One region of the Janthinobacterium sp. GW821-FHT03C10 genome, then DNA from elsewhere that is predicted to be linked to it. Evidence: predicted binding sites of a transcription regulator. Region 1 holds the regulator's gene; the other holds the start of a gene.
What was found. The regulator sigma-54, encoded in region 1, starts transcription at its own class of promoters, with help from an activator protein. The targets are predictions, from matches to a motif close to TGGCANGNAANCTGCTTT.

Region 1 (7,334 bases):
ATTGCTGTTTCCGATTCCGCGCCAGGGCAAGCGCGACGAGCTGGAACTGCACGGTACATTACCGTTCTTCGGCCTCGATATCTGGAACGCGTATGAATTGTCGTGGCTGAACCAGCGCGGCAAGCCGCAGGTGGCGATTGCCAAGGTCAGCGCGCCGGCCGATTCGCCCAACATCATCGAATCGAAATCGTTCAAGCTGTACCTGAACTCGTTCAACCAGACCAAGCTGGACAGCCCGGAAGCCCTGTTGATCTTGCTCAAGCAGGATTTATCGAACGGCTTCGGCGCGCCCGTGCAAGTGGAACTGACCTTGCAGGAAGATTTCGGCAAACTGAAAATGGGCGAATTCGACGGCGTGCTGCTCGACCGCCTGGACCTGGAAATCACGCAATACACACCCTCGCCGCAGCTCTTGAAGGCGGCGTTCGATGATGCGCCGGTGGAAGAAAAACTCGTCTCGCACTTGCTCAAATCGAATTGCCTGGTGACGGGCCAGCCCGACTGGGGCAGCGTGCAGATCGAATATGCGGGACCGCAGATCGACCAGGAAAGCCTGTTGCGCTACCTGATCGGTTTCCGCGAGCACAATGAATTCCACGAGCAATGCGTGGAGCGCATCTTTGTCGATATCTTGCGTCAGTGCAAGCCGCAAAAACTGTCCGTGTATGCGCGCTATACGCGCCGCGGCGGCCTCGACATCAATCCCTGGCGCAGCAACTTCAGCACGGGAGCGATGCCGGGCAATCTGCGCAATGCGCGCCAGTAACGCTAGGCAACACCGCGCCCCCCCCAAAACCATGCCAACAGGAATGTTGGCTGTGTTTTAAAACAACGTTGCAGTAGTGCCGCAGAGCATGTCAAAGACGCTGAAAAATCGGAAAATCGGCATTCGGCGGCGGAAAAACCGGCGCGCGGCGTGTTTTTAATCAAGAAATAGCCGATGCGCGCCGATGTTATTTTTTTGCCAAAATGATGGCCACATAGGCTATAGCGCCCACTGCGCCCGCGGCGGGCGTATACTGTTGAGAATTGGCGTTACAGGCCGCGAAAACAGGCCTATAATTCGGCTCGCAAGCCCTCTGCGCATTGCACCATTTCATTGAGTGTCATGACTAATCTTAGCAAAATATTATCTCTCGAAAACGTCCTTCTGGACCTGGAAGTCTCCAGCAAGAAGCGCGCTTTCGAGCAAGCCGGCCTGATCTTCGAAAACAATTACGGCATCGCCCGCTCTACCGTCTCGGACAATCTGTTTGCCCGCGAACGCCTGGGCTCAACGGGTCTGGGCCATGGCGTGGCCGTGCCGCATGGCAGGGTCAAGGGCAGCAAGACCTTGAAATCGCCGCTGGGCGCCTTCGTGCGCCTGGCCGAGCCGATTCCGTTCGAATCGCCCGATGGCAAACCCGTCAATCTGCTGTTTTTCCTGCTGATTCCCGATCATGTCACCCAGCAACATCTGGAAATCCTGTCGGAAATCGCCGAAATGTTTTCCGATGACGCCTTCCGCACGGCATTGGCCACGGATCCGGAACCGAAATCCGTGCATTCGCGCATCGTCAATTGGCAACCCAGTCTGCAAGCGGCGGGTTAAACTTCAGGTATTCCTCCACTCCTGAAGAAGACTGCCATGTTGCAAACGCCGCTGACGATACAACGCCTGTACGACGATAATCGTGAAAGTCTGCAACTGGGCTGGTTCGCCGGCTTCCCCGGCGGCGAACGCCTGATCTCGGGCGACGTCTCGTCGGCCGCCGACCAGGTGGGCCACTTGAACCTGATCCATCCGGGCCGCATCCAGGTCTTTGGCCACCAGGAAATCAATTACTACCAGCGCCTGAAGGTCAACACGCGCACCCACGTGATCGGCGAACTGATCGCCGGCGGTCCGCCCGCGCTGATCATCGCGCAAGGGCTGGAAACGCCGCCCGACATCCTCGCCATCTGCGACGAGCAAAACATCCCCCTGTTCTCGACCCCGCTGCCGGCTGCGCAAGTGATCGACTTCCTGCGCGTCTACCTGTCGAAAAAATTGGCGCAGCGCATCATCATGCATGGCGTATTCATGGACGTGCTGGGCGTGGGCGTGCTGATCACGGGCGATTCGGGCCTGGGCAAGAGCGAGCTGGGGCTGGAGCTGATTTCGCGCAGCCACGGCCTGGTGGCCGACGACGCCGTCGAATTCTCGCGCATCGCGCCGAACATGATCGAAGGCCGCTGCCCGCCCCTGCTGCAAAACCTGCTGGAAGTGCGGGGCCTGGGTTTACTCGACATCAAGGCCATCTTTGGCGAAACGGCCGTGCGCCGTAAGATGCGCCTGAAACTGATCGTGCACCTGGTGCGCCGCAACGCGCTGGAGGAAGAAGTCGAGCGCCTGCCCTTCCTGTTCCCCACGGAAGACGTGCTGGGCTTGCCCGTGCGCAAGGTCGTCATCCCCGTCGCCGCCGGCCGCAACATCGCCGTGCTGCTGGAAGCGGCCGTGCGCAACACGATTCTGCAGCTGCGCGGCATCGATACCTTGCAGGAGTTCATGGAGCGGCAACGCCTCGCCATGAGTGGCGATTAACAACGTAGGTCGGATTAGCGGGGCCGCCGAGGTGGGGCAAGGCCCCGCGTAATCCGACGACAATGTTGGCGCGTGCAGCAAAGAAATACCACAGTCCAAATTGCAATAATTTGTAAAGATAATTGCCTCGGGAGCGCAGTGCCGTCCTTTATTGTATGATCGGGCTATGCATATCGTCCTTATCACCGGAATATCCGGCTCCGGTAAATCCGTCGCGCTCAATGTGCTGGAAGATACCGGCTACTATTGTGTCGACAACCTGCCACCGGCCTTGCTGCCGAGCCTGGTGCAAACCCTGCTTGACGAGGGCACGCCGCAGCTGGCCGTGGCCGTCGATGCGCGCAGCGCCGAGTCGCTCGTCAGCTTGCCGCACAATGTAGCCCTGTTGCGCGACCAGGGGCATGACGTCAAGGTCATGTTCCTGACAGCCACCACGCATTCGCTGGTGGCGCGCTTCTCGGAAACGCGGCGCAGCCATCCCCTGTCGCACGAATTGCGCCCGAACCAGAATCCGGCCAGCCGCCGCACCCTGATCGAGTGCATCTCGGAAGAACGCGAACGCCTGTCGGCCATCGAGCAGCTGGGCCATGTGATCGATACCTCGGAACTGAGCGCCAACAAGCTGCGTGCCTGGATCAAGGATATCGTCGCCTCCGAACGCGCGCCGCTGACCCTGTTCTTCGAATCGTTCGCCTTCAAGCTGGGCGTGCCGCTGGATGCCGATTTCGTCTTCGATGTGCGGGCCTTGCCCAATCCCTATTACGACCTGGCGCTGCGCCCGCTCGACGGCCGCGACGCGCCCGTGATCGCCTTCCTCGACGCGCAGCCGAGCGCGCTGGAACTGCTGGCCGACATCCGCGCCTTCATCGAGAAATGGTTGCCGTCATTCAAGTCCGACAACCGCAGCTACCTGACGGTGGCCCTGGGCTGCACGGGCGGCCAGCACCGCTCCGTGTACATGGCGGAGCGGCTGGCGCAATACTTCGGCCCCAACGAGCGGGTCGTACTGCGCCACCGCGAGCGTTCTTAATCAGTCGAGGTGGCGCAGCGGATGCGCTTGCGCCGGCCACACGGGGGCGAAGAAGCGCGCCACCATGGCTGCATCGACCTCGCCCAGGCTGGCAGGCTGCCAGCGCGGCGCATTGTCCTTGTCGACCACCAGCGCGCGCACGCCTTCGAGCACTTCGCCATGTTCGAAATTGTGGCGCACCAGCGTGCGCTCCATGCGCAGGCAATCGGCCACGCCCAGATGGGCGCCCCGCTGCAGCAATTCCAGGGTCACGCACATCATCAAGGGCGAGCGCAAGCGCATGGCCGCCAGGGCCTTCGCGGCAAACGCGCTGTCGTCCTGCGCCAGCGAGGCCATGATGGCGGCCACCGAACCCGCGCTGAAATGGCGGTCCAGCGCCGCGCGCGCCGCGGCCAGGGGGGAAGTGCCCGCCTCGGCCTGGAAGGGCGCCGCCAGCGCCTTGATGGCGACCGGCAAGGCCTCGCCCGGCGTCGACTCGAACAGGGCCAGCAACGCCCCCATCTGCGCCTCGGGCAGATACACATCGGCCAGGCCCGTGTACAGGGCGTCGGCCGCGTTGATCGTCAAGCCCGTCAAGCCCAGGTACAGGCCCAGCCGGCCCGCCAGGCGGGAAAGAAAGTAACTGCCGCCCACGTCGGGGAACAGGCCGATATTGACTTCCGGCATGGCCATGCGCGTGCGGCCCGTGACGATGCGCAGGCGGTTGCCGGGCCCGGCTTGCGCCACGCCCATGCCGCCGCCCATCACCACGCCGTCCATCACGGCGATATACGGTTTCGGGTAGAAGTGAATCAGATGATTTAAAGCATATTCTTCCGTAAAGAAATCTTCCAGCTGGGCGCTGCCGCCTTGCGGCGTGGCCAGGCCCGCATCGTAAAAGAAACGGATGTCGCCGCCGGCGCACAGGGCTTTCTCGCTGCTGGAGCGGATCACGACGGCATCCACCTGCGGGTCGTCGCGCCAGGCCAGCAAGGCCGCGTTCAGGGCGCGCACCATCTCCAGCGACAGGGAATTCAAGGCTTTCGGGCGGTCGAGCACGATGTGCCCCGTGCGGTGGCGGATGGAAGTCTGGACGAAGTCGCTCATGGCAGGATGGAAAGAAGTGAAAGTGCCAACATTCTAGCGCCTGCGCGGGGAACATTGCGTTCGACAGGGACGGGCGCAAAAAAGGGCGCAATGTGCGCCCTTAGTTGATCACAACCGGTTGAAAGTCGCAGGCCGCTTAGGCGGCGGCGAATTCTTCTTCCGAGTTGTCTGGCAGATGCTTGATCGCCTCTTTACCGTGCCCTTGCACTTTGGTTTTGTATTTCATCACTTGCCTATCGAGCTTGTCGATCAGGGCATCGATCGCGGCATACAGGTCTTGCGCCAGGCTTTCCACATAGACGGTTTTGCCACTCAGACGCAGGTTGACTTCGGCCTTTTGACGTTTTTCTTTCTCTTTGAGGTTATCCACGGTCAGAATCACGGCGATATCGATGACTTGATCGAAATGACGTTTCACGCGCTCCAGCTTCGTTTGTACGTATTCACGGATGGCTGGTGTCACTTCGAGATGATGTCCGCTGATGGTGAGATTCATACACACTCCTAAAGATGATCGGGTTCGTGCGGTCCATCCTATCCGGCCCGCAGAGGAACCGAAAAAAACTTACAAACACTTACGCAGGCTCACTGGCGGAATTTTCAATGCTTCCCGGTATTTGGCAACAGTACGTCGCGCAATCACCATGCCTTGTTCCCCCAGCATGTCCGCAATCTTACTGTCGGATAAAGGATTTTTAGGGTCTTCTGCTCCTGTCAGTTGCACGATCAATGCCCGTATCGCCGTCGATGACGCTTCGCCCCCCGCTTCGGTGGCGACGTGGCTACCAAAGAAATATTTCAACTCGAACATGCCGTGCGGGGTCAGCATGTACTTTTGAGTTGTTACCCGCGAGATAGTACTCTCGTGTAAACCCAGTGTATCAGCTATTTCACGGAGCACAAGGGGGCGCATGGCAACGGCCCCATGCGAGAAAAAGTTCTTTTGCCTTTCTACTATCGCCTGCGCCACGCGCAGGATCGTGTCGAAGCGCTGGCGCATATTCTTGATCAGCCACTTGGCTTCCTGCAACTGTGCGCCCATGGCGCCCTCGCCCTTGCCCTGCTTGAGCAGGTTGGCGTACATGGCGTTGACGCGCAGGCGCGGCATGACGTCGTTGTTCAGGGTGACTTGCCAGCCATTGCGCGCGCGCTTGACGACGACGTCGGGCACCACATAGTCGGACACATCCGAGGCGAACACGGCGCCCGGGTGCGGATTGCACTGGCGAATCACCGTCTGCGCCTCGCGCAAGTCTTCCTCGTCGCAATCGAGGGCTTTCTTCAGCTTGTTGAAATCGCGCTGGGCAAACCAGGCCAGGTGCTTTTCCACGATGACGAGGGCCATGCGCCGCGTCACCATGGCGACGTGCGGCAAGCGCTTGATCTGCAGCGCCAGGCATTCGGACGCATTGCGCGCGCCCACGCCCGGCGGATCGAAACTTTGCAGCAGCGACAAGGCCGTGCGCATCTCGTCGGCGTCGATTTCCAGCTCTTCCGGCAGGCGCGCCAGGATGTCGTCGAGCGACTCTTCCAGATAGCCATTGTCGTCGAGCGCGTCGATGATCAGCTCGACCAGCGCGCGGTCGCGCAACTCGAGCACCGTCACGCGCATCTGCTCCATCAGGTGCTCGCGCAGGGTGCAGTGGTGGGCCTCCAATTGCGGACGGGAATCTTCGTCGTCGGGCGCCTTGCCCCGGCTCGCCTCGCTCCAGTCGCTGTCGCCGCCATCCGCGGCGGCCGCACCGTCGCCCCCCTCGCCGTCAAACGTTTCCGCTTCGGCCGGCGCTGCGGGCGCCTCCTGGCCTGGCGGCTGGGGCGGCGCTTCGGCCGGCGCGGCCGTGGAACTCAAGGCCCCGTCGGACAGCAGGCGCAGCGAACGGTCGAGCGGATCGTCGAGGCGCTCGAGCAAGGGATTGTCCGTCAGCAGCTGCTCGAGTTCCTGGTGCAATTCCAGGGTAGACAATTGCAACAGGCGTATCGATTGCTGCAACTGCGGCGTCAGTGCCAGATGCTGCGAAGTGCGCAGCTGCAATGATTGTTTCATTGGCTCACATGCGGAAGTGTTCGCCCAGATAGACCCGGCGTACCGACTCGTTGGCGATGATGTCGTCGGGGCGTCCCGACGCCAGCACCGAGCCCTGGTTGATGATGTAGGCACGGTCGCAAATACCCAGCGTCTCGCGCACATTATGATCGGTGATCAGCACGCCGATATTGCGCTCCTTCAAGAAGCGCACGATGCGCTGGATCTCGATGACGGCGATCGGATCGACGCCGGCGAAGGGCTCGTCGAGCAGCACGAAACGGGGATCGGTGGCCAGCGCGCGGGCGATTTCCACGCGGCGGCGCTCGCCGCCCGACAGGGACAGGGCCTGGTTCTCGCGCAGCTTTTCAATCTGCAGGTCGGCCAGCAGTTTATCCAGCCGTTCCTCGATCTCGGCCTTCTTCAGGGGGCGGCCTTCGACGGTCTGGATTTCCAGCACGGCACGGATATTGTCTTCCACCGTCAGCTTGCGGAACACGGACGCTTCCTGCGGCAGGTACGACAGGCCCATCTGCGCGCGGCGGTGGATGGGCAGGCTGGAAATGTCCACGCCGCTGATATCGATGCTGCCGCCATCGGACGGCACCAGGCCGACGATCATGTAGAACGAC
Region 2 (7,334 bases), on a different contig from region 1:
GCTCGGCCGGTTTCAGGACGACGCAATTGCCGGCGGCCAGGGCTGGCGCTAGTTTCCAGACAGCCATCAGGATCGGGAAATTCCACGGAATGATCTGGCCCACGACGCCCAGCGGCTCATGGTAGTGATAGGCATAGGTTTCCGCGTCGATTTGCGCGACGGAACCTTCCTGCGCGCGGATGCAGCCGGCGAAGTAGCGGAAATGGTCGATGGCCAGCGGAATGTCGGCATTCATCGTTTCACGGATCGGCTTGCCGTTGTCGATGGTTTCCGCCGTGGCGATCAGGCTCAGGTTCTGTTCGATGCGGTCGGCGATGCGGTTCAGGATATTGGCGCGCTCGGCAGGTGAAGTCTTGCCCCAGGCCTCCTTGGCGGCATGCGCGGCATCCAGCGCCAGCTCGACGTCTTCCGTCGTGGAACGGGCGATTTCGCAAAACGGCAAGCCGGTGATCGGCGTAATGTTGGGAAAGTATTCACCTTTTACTGGTGCAACGAATTTGCCGCCGATGTAATTGTCATAGCGTTGTTTGAAGGGATTGGCTACGCCCAGTTTGCTGATGTCTGCGAGATTCATGTCGTCCTCTATCGGGTTAATTAGAATGGAGTTACTTAATTAAAATCAAACGTCCTGGTACAGATGGGGTGAGTACACGCAGTCTTCCGCAAATGCCGTGCCAGCTCGCCATCCCCCTACCCAACTTAGCGGGTTTTACCTCTGTTGCAAGGGCCTGGTGGCGATATCGGCGGGTTCAATTGCTGCCGTAGCACGCCATCGCCGCTGCACAATGGAACAGGTGTACCAGACTGGAACACCTGTTCCTGTATCGCTACCGAATCACCACGCCCCATGGCAATTCGCCCACGGCGATATCGGCCACCTTGCGCGCGCTGGCCGTATCGATGACGGAAATGCTGTTCGAACGGCCGTTGGCCACGTACAGCTTGGCCCCGTCGGGCGTGATGGCCATGTTCCACGGGCGCTTGCCAACGGGAATGGTGGCCGTCACCTGCTTGCTGGCCGTATCGATCACCATCACCGTGCCGTCCGTGCCGTTCGAGACATACACTTGCCTGCCGCCGGGATGGACCACGATGCCGTTGGCATTCTTGCCGGCTGGAATGGTGGCAATCGCCTGGCGCGCCGCCATGTCGATCACATACACGGCATTGACCAGTTCGCACGCCACGTAGGCGCGGCCGGAATCGGGGCTGAAGCCGATGCCGCGCGGACGCAAGCCCACGGCGATGGACGCCACCTGGCGGCGTTGCGCCACGTCGATGACATCGACTTGCTCGGCCTCTTCCGCGCTGACCAGCAGCCAGCGCCCATCGGGGCTGAACACGGCATGTTCCGGATTGCGTCCCTGCACCTTGATGTCGGCGAGCAAGACGCCAGTGTGGCCATCGAGCAAGGCCACGCTATTGTTTTCCTCGACGGCCACGGCCACGTAATGACCGTCCCGGGAAGCGCTGACGCCTTCGGGCGACTTGCCCAGCGTGACTGTGCGCATGGCCGTGCCGGTCGCGTTATCGATCAGCAGCAAGGCGCTGCTGGCCGCGTCCGTGACAAACAATTGCTGTCCGGTGGGATCGGCGGCGATGCCGCGCGGACGCTTGCCTGCGGCGATCTGGCGCACCACCTGGTCGGTCGCCGTGTCGATCACGCTCAAGGTGCCCGATTTTTCATTGGGAACATAAGCAAAGGGAGCGGCCTGGAGGGCCGTGCTGAAGAGCGCAGGCAGCAGCCAGCACATCTGGCGCAAGCGCGGGAAGAAGTTGGGCATAATCACCTTTTCAATGGCAAAACACAGGAAAAGCGCGCGGTAGCGGCGCATCTGATAATTGCTGCATGCAAACGCCGTGCCACTGACACGCGTATAATTTCCGCCCACCAATGGAGACATGGCAGGCATATTGCTTGATACAACTAGGCAGACCTGTGCCGCGCACGCGCTCAAGCAGGCTTTTATTCACATTGGAGAATCCGCATGCAGCATCGTTTCCGCCTGAACACCATCGCCAGCCTGTTTGTCGCCGGCAGCGCCACCCTCGCCCCCCACGTCTTTGCAGCCGAGCCCGCTGACTTGGCCGCCGGGCAACTCATGGAGACGGTGGTCGTCAGCGGCAGCCGCATCGCCCATCCCAGCCAGGAAGTGCCGGCCTCGATCGACGTCGTCGACAGCGCCCGCATCCAGGATGGCCAGATCCGCGTCAACGCCTCGGAAGCGCTGGCCGCCGTGCCTGGCCTGGTCGTGCAAAACCGCCAGAACTACGCGCAAGACTTGCAGATCTCGTCGCGCGGCTTCGGCGCCCGCTCGGCCTTCGGCGTGCGCGGCGTCAAGCTGATCAGCGATGGCATTCCCGCCAGCATGCCCGACGGGCAAGGCCAGGCCGCCACCTTCAACCTCGATACGGCCGAGCGCATCGAAGTGCTGCGCGGGCCGTTTTCTGCCATCTACGGCAACCATTCGGGCGGCGTGATCCAGTTGTTTTCCAAGGATGGGCAAAATCCTCCGTCCGTCGAACTGAACGTGACGGGCGGCAGCTTCGGCACCAGCAAGGTGGACCTGTCGGCGCAGGGCCAGGCAGGCGGCATCGGCTACGTGCTCGACGGTTCGCGCTTCCGCACGGACGGCTTCCGCGACCACAGTGCCGCCACGCGCGAACAGGCGTTCGGCAAGATCACGGTCAAGCCGAATGCGGACAGCAAGCTGACCATCGTCGCCAACAGCCTGCACCAAGGCAATACGCAAGATCCGCTGGGCGCCACCTGGGCCACGTTTGCGCGCGATCCGCGTGCCGGCGAAATCGACGCCACCGATACGCAAAACCCGAAGCGCACCCTGGCTGAGCGCTACAACACGCGCAAGAGCATCGACCACCAGCAAATCGGCGCCACCTACGAGCAGTCGTTCGGCGAAGACCGCCTGCACGTGACGGCCTACGGCGGCAACCGCGACGTGATCCAGTACCAGGCATTCACCAAGGGTTTCCAGGCACCGGCCAGCCATTCGGGCGGCGTGGTCGACTTCCAGCGCCAGTTCTATGGCATCGACACCAATTGGCTGCACGTCAGCCAGTTGGCGGGCGGCAAGCTGAGCACCACCATCGGCATCGATTACGGCCGCTCCAGCGATGACCGTACCGGCTATGAAAATTACATCGGCAACACATTTGGCGTGAAGGGCAAGCTGCGCCGCGACGAGCAGGATGTCGTTTCCAGCCTCGATCCGTATATCCAGGCGGAATGGCAGAGCGGGCCATGGATGCTCAGCGCAGGTTTGCGCTACAGCAAGATGAAAGTGTCGGTCAACGACCATTTCCTCGGCAATGGCGACGACAGCGGCAGCCTGGAATTCAGCCACACGACGCCTGTGCTGGGCCTGCTGTATAAACTGACGCCCAACGTCAACGTGTATGCCAGCGCCGCGCGCGGTTTCGAAGCACCCACCCTGAACGAACTGTTTTACTCGGGCACGGGCGGCGGCTTCAATTACCAGCTGAAACCGGCCACCAGCACCAACCTGGAAGCGGGTATCAAGGCCAGGATCGCCAACAACACGCACGTGAACGCAGCCGTGTTCCAGATCAAGACCAACGATGAACTGGTGGTCGACAGTTCCAGCGGCGGGCGCACCAGCTACCGCAATGCAGGCAAGACCTTGCGCCAGGGCATGGAAGTATCGCTGGATTCCAGCCTGCCGTATGGTTTCACGACAAAAGTGGCGCTGACCAGCCTGCACGCCGTGTATGACCAGGCGTTTGGCAGCGTGCGCGAAGGCAGCCGCTTGCCGGGCGTGCCCAGTGCCAACCTGTTCGCGGAACTGGCCTGGAAAGATACGCTGGACCGTTTCGGCGCGGCAGTGGAAAGCGTGGCCAGCAACCAGGTCTACGCGGAAGACAGCAACAGCGAAAAACCGGCGCCCGGCTACACGGTGTTCAATGCCCGCTTCAACGCCAAACAAAACGTAGGGAATTGGCGCTTCAAAGAGTTTGCCCGCCTGAACAATCTTTTCGACAAAACCTACGTGGCCTCCGTCATCGTCGGCGACAGCAACAAGCGCTACTATGAAGCGGCGCCGGGCCGTAACTGGTTGTTGGGTGTGAGCGCCCAATACTCCTTTTAAGAACACCTGAGAAAAAGTCCATGGCGGCGTTGCATTGCCTGGCCGTACTATTCGTACTGCCTGCGGCAATGCGCCTTGCCCTGAACATTTTTCAGGCGTTCTCATGAAAAAGCCCGCGCCTCTTCCGAAGCGCGGGCTTTTACCATTCAGCATAGTCTGCTACGGCCGCGCTTCCTTCACGCCATACTTCTCAAAGATGGCTTTCAATTCGCCGCTGGCCGCCATCTCGTTCATGGCCGCCTGCAGTAACTTGGCTACATCGAGCTGTTGCTTGCTGACGGCCAGACCCACGGCCCAGCCGGCACGCGGCAAGCGGGCGAACGCCACTTCGCTCAAGGGGAAAGCGGGATCGCTTTTGAGCACCGACTCGATTTCCGAACGGTTGGCCAGCACGGCGTCGAGCTTGCCTGCTTGCAATTGCTGCAAGGCTTCGGCGGCGGTATCGAAGATGCGCACATCGTCGCGGTACTTGCCATTGTCTTCCCCGAGCATCAGCATGGCCGCGATCGACACCTTTTCCACGCCGATGCGCTTGCCAGCCAGCGAGGCGACACCATCGAATTGCGGCACGGCTTGCGCGCTGCGCGCCAAGCGCACGGTTTCCACGTAGTACGGCGCGAAGATCTCGACCTTGTCGTTATCCGCCATCAACTTCTTGTCGACCGGCACGTGCAGCATCACGTCGGCAGGGCCATAGCCGAGGTAATGCCCCTTCCACACCATATTGCGCAAATCATCGTTGAGGTTTTCGCCGGCGGGAAATGGCAGCAAGCTCAGTTTCAAGCCCAGCTTTTTCGCCAGCGCTTCGGCAATGTCGATATCGATGCCCGTGCCCTTGTCGGAAAACGGCGCGAACTCGTTGTACACCGCCACTTTCAGGCTGCCCGACTGCTGCACTTTCTGCCAGTCGGCACGCGCCGGCGCGGCGGCGCACAGCGCCAGGCAAGCGAGCGACAGCATTGCGCGCGTGCCCCGGAGTTGAAATGAACGCATGGGACTCCTTCGTGATCAATTCGGCTTAATTGGACTCGCGGCGGGTTTCCAGATAGGTCTTGATGGCCCACATGGCTTCCTGGTTGAACACGCCTTCGAACGGCGGCATGTACACGGCGCCATTACGCACTTTACCGTGGCGGATAGTCGCCAGGAAATAATTGTCCGTTTCCTTGTAGCAAGCCTGTTTCTTTGTCTCATTCTTGATACCGAAGCAATCGCGGTCCAGCTGGCGCAAGTCCGGCGCGATGCCGCCGGAGATGGCTTCAATGCCGTGGCAGCGGGCGCAATTCTGGTTGTAGGCGGACGTCCCCACCGTCAGGGCCAGTTTGTTGCCCCGATATGGGTTTTGTTCGAGCCACTTGTCGCCCACCTTGGGTAAACCCGTGGTGTCGACACCTTGCGGCGTGACATTGCCATGCGCATAAGCTTGCGGCAAGGTCAGCAGGGAAGTGAGGGCAACGGCGCCGGCGGCGGCCACGCCGAGCAGGGTGCGGATGGAATAGGTCATGCTGGTCTCCTTGGTTTTTTTAGTGAATATCCAAAGAAGAGCAAATGCCATGCCATGCTTGCGTGCCCCACATCTGGCTGCCCATGTATCAATTTGGAACAGCTGCAACAGGTATTTGTGTCACCGCGTACGTCAGGCGGCGGCCACCGTGCAGATGCTGGCCCGCTCCTGCTGCTCGAAAGTAATACGCACGGGTAAAAATCTGGCAATCACTTCCGCATTCGTCAGCGCATGCTGCGACACCTTGTTGCAGCTGAAAGTACCTCCACCGGCCAGCGCCATGGGCAGCAAGAGCTGGTCGGCCAGGTGCTCGCCCACGGCCGCGTCCGTCTTGAGATAAGCGCGCACCTCGTTCAACAGGCGCTTGGCCACGGATTCGGCCAGCAAGGACTTTTCGCCGAACGACGTAAATACTTCCGTGACGTGTTCATGCTCCAATGTCAGCAGCAAGACGTTGCCCGGGCCCTGCTCCGCCGGCAAGCCGACGATGCGCAGCTGCTTGCCGCTCCACCCCATGCCGTCGGCGACGCGCTCGAGCTCGCGCTGCGCCACGTTCACATGCACGCCGGCCACCACGCTTTCCGCATACCCGGTCTTCCGCTCGCCGCGCTGCAGCAGTGAAATGGGCCGCAAGCGCTGGCACGGTTGCACCGCGGCAATCACTTCGCCGCCGCCCGCGGGATGAAAGCCATAGCGCTGCTGCGTAATCTCTACCTCGGCGCCCATCTGTTCCAGGATGCGGCCATACGCGCGCTGCAGGAAATGCACGGGCGGCGCCATGGCATTGTGCGTGCCGCCGCTGATGCGCACGGTGGACGGCCCATCCGCATGCAGCAGGGCCGGCAGCAGGGTTTGCAGTACCAGGGTGCAACTGCCGGCACTGCCGATGGCAAAGCGGTAATCGCCGCCGCGTATGGCGCCAGGCACGAATTCCAGGCTGGCTGCGCGCAGCGCCACCGGCGTCGTGCGCGCCCCGCAAATGGCCGCCGCCGCTTGCACGGCCAGCAAATGCTGGCGCAGCAAGCCGGGCTTGTCCCGTCCCGCGCGAATGTTAATCAGCCGGAACGGCTGCCCCGTAATCATCGACAGGCTCAGCGCCGAGCGCAAAATCTGTCCACCGCCTTCACCTTGCGCTCCATCAATTTCTATCATCTCTACTTTCTCTCTGTTAACCTTTGACGCAAACGACCTGCTTCAGGATATGCACCACGTCAACCAGCTCGCGCTGCGCCAGCATCACCGCATCGATATCCTTGTAGGCCATCGGAATTTCATCGATCACGTTCTCATCCTTGCGGCATTCCACGCCTTGCGTGGCGCGGATCTGGTCGGCCAGGTTGAAGCGCCGCTTCGCTTCCGTGCGGCTCATCGTGCGTCCCGCACCGTGGCTGCAGCTATGGAAACTGTCCGCATTACCCTTGCCGCGCACGATAAAACTCTTCGCGCCCATGGAACCGGGAATGATCCCCAGCTCGCCGGCGCGGGCCGAGACGGCGCCCTTGCGCGTGACCAGCACGTCCTTGCCGAAGTGGTGCTCCTTCTGCACATAGTTATGGTGGCAGTTGACGGCTTCCACGTGCGTCTGGAACGGTTTATGGATGACGGTGCGCACGGCCGTGATCAGGTTTTGCATCATCACTTCGCGGTTGTTGCGCGCGAAACGCTGGGCCCAGCCCACCGCTTCCACGTAATCGTCGTAATGC

Region 2: AC07VH_RS29040 (beta-propeller fold lactonase family protein) is a predicted target of sigma-54. The motif match lies at 1,849-1,866, and genes of this name have one in related genera.

What each region holds. Positions count from the first base shown of each region.
Region 1 covers NZ_JBWKUN010000009.1:192,109-199,442, forward strand. The annotation lists gene queF (NADPH-dependent 7-cyano-7-deazaguanine reductase QueF) at 1-766, shown strand, start outside; gene AC07VH_RS25880 (PTS sugar transporter subunit IIA) at 1,109-1,591, shown strand; gene hprK (HPr(Ser) kinase/phosphatase) at 1,628-2,563, shown strand; gene rapZ (RNase adapter RapZ) at 2,730-3,593, shown strand; gene AC07VH_RS25895 (enoyl-CoA hydratase/isomerase family protein) at 3,594-4,679, opposite strand; gene hpf (ribosome hibernation-promoting factor, HPF/YfiA family) at 4,816-5,175, opposite strand; gene AC07VH_RS25905 (RNA polymerase factor sigma-54) at 5,245-6,723, opposite strand; gene lptB (LPS export ABC transporter ATP-binding protein) at 6,728-7,334, opposite strand, start outside.
Region 2 covers NZ_JBWKUN010000014.1:10,254-17,587, forward strand. The annotation lists gene adh (aldehyde dehydrogenase) at 1-574, opposite strand, end outside; gene AC07VH_RS29040 (beta-propeller fold lactonase family protein) at 828-1,784, opposite strand; gene AC07VH_RS29045 (TonB-dependent receptor family protein) at 1,989-4,127, shown strand; gene AC07VH_RS29050 (substrate-binding periplasmic protein) at 4,287-5,120, opposite strand; gene pedF (cytochrome c-550 PedF) at 5,146-5,631, opposite strand; gene rtcA (RNA 3'-terminal phosphate cyclase) at 5,764-6,783, opposite strand; gene AC07VH_RS29065 (RtcB family protein) at 6,800-7,334, opposite strand, start outside.